2 regions of the Enterococcus sp. DIV1304_2 genome follow, and region 1 is predicted to be linked to the other one. Evidence: predicted binding sites of a transcription regulator. Region 1 holds the regulator's gene; the other holds the start of a gene.
The links. The regulator HrcA, encoded in region 1, represses chaperone genes, less so after heat shock. The targets are predictions, from matches to a motif close to TTAGCACTCNNNNNNNNNGAGTGCTAA.

Region 1 (3,218 bases):
TTGATCTATGCGTTACCTGGGCAGACGTTAGAAGGCTATCTTGATACGTTGGAGCGGGCATTAGCCTTAGACTTGCCTCATTATTCCCTTTATTCATTGATTTTAGAGAATAAAACGATGTTCATGAATTGGGTTCGACAAGGACGGTTGCAGTTGCCAGATCAAGAGACGGAGACACGGATGTTTGAAGAGACGATTGCGGCGATGGAAAAACACCAACGTCATCAATATGAGATCAGTAATTTTGGTCTAGCCGGTCATGAATCGCAACACAATTTGATGTATTGGAATAATGATCACTATTTCGGTTTTGGCGCAGGGGCAAGTGGCTATCTGGATCATACGCGGTATCGAAATAAAGGCCCGATTCAACATTATTTGCGTCCGTTACGTGAAGGTGAGTTACCGGTATTAGAGCGTGAAGAGTTATCTCGTAAGAATCAAATCGAGGAAGAAATGTTTCTTGGTTTAAGAAAAAAAGTGGGCATTGAGAAGCAACACTTTTTACAGCGTTATGGTCAATCGATTGAGTCGTTGTATCAATCTGTCCTTGATGAGTTAGTAGCAGAAGAGTTGTTAGTGAATGAAGAAGACCGAGTATATTTGACACAAAAAGGAACTTTTTTAGGGAATAATGTCTTCGAACGTTTTTTGTTGGATAAGGACTTGGCAAACGACTAAATGATTGTTTAAATTTTTTATAACAACTAAATAAACAATTGATTTGGTCAAGGTTTTTTATGATCAAATGCTTGATATGACGGTATTTTAAGCAAGTTGACAATTGGTTAGCACTCTCGATGCTAGAGTGCTAAAAAAGTGGGTTCTTTTCCTTGACACTTTTTGGTCTTCTTGCTATATTTATAAGTGGGTTAGCACTTAGAAGCTAAGAGTGCTAATGAGAGGTGAGAAAGATGTTAACACAGCGACAAAGTGATATTTTACGTCTGATCATCCAAAACTATACGAGTAGTGGGGTGCCCGTTGGTTCCAAAACGTTAATGGCGGAAGGAGTCGAGGCAAGTCCAGCGACGATCCGTAATGATATGAAAGCTTTAGAGGATGAAGGTCTACTTTTGAAGACACATTCTTCTTCTGGACGTATACCGTCTGCGCTAGGTTATCGTTATTATGTGGATCATCTGTTACGACCTGCTCGTGTAGCAAATGATGATTTGCACCAAATTCGACAGTCTTTAAACAAGGAATTCCATGAAATCAACGAAATCATCAAACAATCAGCTGAGATTTTATCTGAGTTGACTAGTTACACTACTTTTTCGTTAGGACCCGAGATTAAAGATCGCCGTTTGACCGGTTTTCGCATCGTGCCATTGAATAGTCGTCAGGTCATTGCGATCGTTGTGACTGACAATGGAAACGTTGAAAGTCAGGTTTTTACTCTTCCTGAAAACTTAGGTAGTCAGGACTTAGAAAAAATGGTTCGTATTGTCAATGACCGTTTGGTAGGAGATCCGTTAGTGACGGTATACAACAAATTACGCACGGAGATCCCGATGATCTTGCATAAATATTTTCAAACAACTGAAGGGATGTCTAGTCTCTTTGATACGGTTTTGAGTCATGCGTTTGAAGATAAAGTTTATGTGAGTGGCCAAATGAACTTATTGGATTATGAACCGCTGCAAGATGTGGATCAGTTCAAGTCAATGTTTTCATTTATGACAGATTCCTATGAACTGACACAGATGATCGTACCGATGGATAGTAAGATACATATCAAAATCGGTTCGGAATTAGGCAATGATCTATTGCAAAATATGAGTATGATCCAAGCGAGTTACGAGATCGTCGGTCATGGACGTGGAACGATCGCATTACTCGGACCAACGAGTATGCCGTATTCCAAAATGTTAGGTCTTGTTGATGTCTATCGAAAAGAATTGGCACACAAACTCGCTGATTATTACCGCACGCTTGACCGCTCGGATTTTTGAACAATCACAAAAGTGACTGATCGTTCTTTTTTCGAGTTGAACGATCAAGCAGCTGACTGAATAATGAAAGGAAGACTGCATCATGAAAGAAAACCACGAAGAATTAGATCAGGAATTGAATGATACGCAGCTAGATCCAGAAACGGAAGAAGTAGAAGTTTCAGAAGTGGAAGAAGAAGTAAGCGAACTTGCGAATCTCCAAGCTGAATTTGATGAAATGGAAGACAAGTTTTTACGTGCAAGAGCAGAGATCGCTAATATGGCGAATCGTGGCAAAAATGAGCGTGAGCAATTGCAAAAATATCGTTCACAAGATTTAGCAAAAAAATTATTACCTTCGATCGACAACTTGGAACGTGCCTTAGCGACAGAAGTATCTGACGAACAAGGTGCAAGTTTGAAAAAAGGTGTCGAGATGGTTCTTGAAAGTTTGAAACATGCATTGAAGGAAGAGGGGATCGAAAAAATCCCTGCAAAAGGTGAACCTTTTGATCCGACATTGCATCAAGCAGTTCAAACGGTGCCAGCAACAGATGAATTACCTGCTGATACCATCGTTGAAGTGTTACAAGAAGGCTATAAATTACATGACCGCGTATTGAGACCGACAATGGTTATCGTTGCGCAATAAAGTCATGATGGAATAGAAACAAACAACTTAGTAATAAGATAAGGAGACGTTGATTATGAGTAAAATTATCGGAATTGACTTAGGTACAACAAACTCAGCAGTAGCTGTATTAGAAGGAAATGAAGCAAAAATCATCGCAAACCCAGAAGGAAACCGTACAACACCTTCTGTTGTGTCATTTAAAAATGGTGAGATCCAAGTAGGGGAAGTAGCAAAACGTCAAGCAGTGACAAACCCTAATACGATTTCTTCCATCAAACGCCATATCGGTGAAGCTGGTTATAAAGTGGATGTTGAAGGTAAATCATATACACCACAAGAAATCTCTGCAATGATCTTACAATACATCAAAGGATTCGCAGAAGATTATTTAGGCGAAAAAGTAGAAAAAGCAGTTATCACTGTTCCTGCGTACTTCAACGACGCACAACGCCAAGCAACTAAAGATGCTGGTAAGATTGCAGGTTTAGAAGTAGAGCGTATCGTCAATGAACCAACTGCGGCAGCATTAGCTTATGGTTTAGACAAAACAGATCGCGATGAAAAAATCTTAGTATTTGACCTTGGTGGTGGTACATTTGACGTATCGATCCTTGAATTAGGTGACGGTGTATTCGATGTATTATCTA
Region 2 (3,218 bases), 770 kb from region 1:
TGTTTACCCATTCACCAGTTGCTGCATTGAATCCTGTTCCTAAATCAACATTTTTCAATTTATCAACGATGACTGATCCTTCATAACCAGCATTTTCAGCAATTTGACGAATTGGTTCTTCTAACGCACGAGTAACGATCTTGATTCCTGTTGCTACGTCGCCTTCTGCTTCGATCGCTGCTACTTTGTTGATCACGTTCACTAATGCTGTACCACCACCAGAGACCATACCTTCTTCAACGGCAGCACGAGTAGCGTTCAACGCGTCCTCAATACGTAGTTTCAATTCTTTTAATTCTGTTTCAGTTGCCGCTCCGACTTTCACGACAGCTACTCCGCCAGCAAGTTTTGCTAAGCGTTCTTGTAATTTTTCACGGTCAAAGTCTGAAGTTGTTTCAGCGATTTGGTTTTTGATCAATTGAACACGTGCATCAATAGCTGTTTTATCGCCTGAACCTTCAACGATCGTTGTGTTGTCTTTATCCACAACAACTTTTGAAGCATTTCCTAAGTTTTCGATTGTTGCATCTTTCAATTCTAATCCTAGGTCATCTGTGATCACTGTACCACCAGTCAAGACAGCAATATCTTCTAACATTGCTTTACGACGGTCGCCGAAACCTGGTGCTTTTACAGCAACAACATTGAATGTTCCACGGATTTTATTCAATACCAATGTTGGTAATGCTTCGCCATCCACGTCATCAGCAATGATCAATAAAGGACGTGATTGTTGTAAGATTTGTTCCAATAAAGGTAAGATATCTTGGATATTTGAAATTTTCTTGTCAGTGATCAACAAGTATGGATTTTCCAAAACAGCTTCCATTTTGTCGTTGTCTGTTACCATATATTGTGACAAGTAACCACGGTCAAATTGCATACCTTCTACGACATCTAATTCTGTTTCGATTCCTTTAGATTCTTCAATTGTGATAACACCGTCATTGCCGACTTTTTCCATTGCATCCGCAATCAAACGGCCCACTTGTTCTGAACCAGAAGAAACAGCCGCAACTTGTGCAATAGCCTCTTTTGAGTCAACAACAGTTGAGATGTTGTGTAATTCTTCCACTGCTGTTTTAGTGGCTAATTCGATCCCACGACGAATACCTAATGGGTTAGCACCAGCTGTGACGTTTTTCAAACCTTCACGGACAATTGCTTGAGTCAATACAGTCGCTGTCGTTGTACCATCTCCAGCGATATCATTAGTTTTAGATGCAACTTCTGAAACTAATTTTGCACCCATGTTTTCAAAATGATCTTCTAATTCGATTTCTTTTGCAATCGTCACACCGTCATTTGTGATCAATGGAGAACCATATGATTTTTCTAAAACAACATTACGGCCTTTTGGTCCTAATGTCACTTTTACTGTATCTGCTAATTTATCTACACCACGTAACATTGCTGCACGTGCATCTTCTGCAAATTTCAATTCTTTTGCCATTTTTTCGTCACCTCATCAATTATTTTTGTTTCGTAATTACTCAACAATCGCCATAATATCTTTTCCAGAGACGATCAAATATTCTGTTCCTTCGAATTTCACTTCTGTACCGGCATATTTTTCAAACATTACTTGGTCGCCTACTTTAATAGCTGCAGGAACTTTTTCGCCGTTTTCTAGCAAACGTCCCTCACCCACTGCTACAACTGTTCCAGTTTGAGGTTTCTCTTTCGCTGATGAAGCTAAAACGATTCCTCCAACAGTTTTTTCTTCTTCTTGCGCGACTTCAATGATGACGCGATCACCTAATGGTTTTAACACGATAAATCCCTCCGATAACTCTTTTTTTGAATCTATTAGCACTCTATCACATCGAGTGCTAACCTACATTTTTAATAATACTCATTCTCCTATTCTTTTGCAAGCTTTTTAAATCATAGAAAAAAATTTTTTAAAGAAGGTTGTGAAAAAGCCGATCAGCTCCAAGTATTAAGGCAAAATTTGAGAAAATAGCTTCTCATATTTTTTCAAGTTTTGACTTAATATTGAAGGAGCTGGCTTTTGAACACCGTTTATCATAGGTTGTGAAAGACGCGTCTTGACCTGAGCAGTAAGATGGAAAATCAGAAAATAGCTCCTCATATTTTTTGATTTTCTAGCTTAATGTTGAAGGTCAGCTTTTTGAACACCGTTTATCTAGGTTGTGAAAGAAGCGCTTTGACCTGAGCAGTAAGATGGAAAATCAGAAAATAGCTCCTCATATTTTTTGATTTTCTAGCTTAATGTTGAAGGTCAGCTTCTTGAACACCGTTTATCTAGGTTGTGAAAGAAGCGCTCAGCACTGAGTAATAAGACAAGAAAATCAAAAATGGCTTTTTCATTTTGGATTTTTTTGTCTTATTATTGAAGTGTTGCTTCTTGAACACCGTTTATCATAGGTTGTGAAAGAAGCGCTTTGACCTGAGCAGTAAGATGGAAAATCAGAAAATAGCTCCTCATATTTTTTGATTTTTCAGCTTAATGTTGAAGGTCAGCTTCTTGAACACCGTTTATCAGTTTGTAAAAAAGCCGTTCAATACTAACTGATCAGAGAAACATCTTGATATGGTATAATGAATAATGGATAGCGTTTAGTAACGCGTACGTTGATTTTTCATCATTTAAAGTTCAACGAAAGGTTGCTTTTCCTATATTATTAGAGCAAGAAAGAAAGTTATACTTGGCTTTTCACTTAGCTCAAGGAGGTTTCATATGTCATTAAAAAAATATAGCTTTTTTAGCATTTTTTGTTACGGGCTAGTATTTGTCTCGCCTTTACTTCTGACATCTGTCGGACTTGTAAATTCAACGTCAGGTTTGATTAATGCGACAACAGTTGCGTATATCTTAGGTGCAATCATTCTGTGGTTCTTGTACTTCAAACATAAAGAACCAATCGAAATCGAAGCAAACGTACCGGTTGCTTCTCGCTCGAAAATCATTTTATACGGAGTCGTTGGTATCTTTATCGCTCTGATTTTACAAAGTATTGCGGTTATGATCGAGAGTTTCTTTTTTGGAGAAGTCTCTCCATCTGAAAATACGCAAAATATTATCCAACTGATTTTAGATACTCCTGCTTTTATTATTGCTACAACTATTGCCGGACCAATCATGGAAGAATTTGTATTTCGTCGCAGTATTCTTGGCATCGTTGGTCACTATACCAACTTTTGGGTAGGTGCAAGTGTTAGTTCCTTGCTCTTTGCATTAGCACACAATGATG

Region 2: the regulator HrcA is predicted to act here: its motif matches at 1,810-1,836, upstream of groES (co-chaperone GroES).

The regions. Positions count from the first base shown of each region.
Region 1 covers NZ_CP187851.1:1,737,585-1,740,802, reverse strand. Annotated here, with positions in the region: gene hemW (radical SAM family heme chaperone HemW) at 1-681, shown strand, start outside; gene hrcA (heat-inducible transcriptional repressor HrcA) at 915-1,958, shown strand; gene grpE (nucleotide exchange factor GrpE) at 2,041-2,589, shown strand; gene dnaK (molecular chaperone DnaK) at 2,645-3,218, shown strand, end outside.
Region 2 covers NZ_CP187851.1:2,512,473-2,515,690, forward strand. Annotated here, with positions in the region: gene groL (chaperonin GroEL) at 1-1,453, opposite strand, end outside; gene groES (co-chaperone GroES) at 1,490-1,774, opposite strand; gene IGJ14_RS11575 (CPBP family intramembrane glutamic endopeptidase) at 2,705-3,218, shown strand, end outside.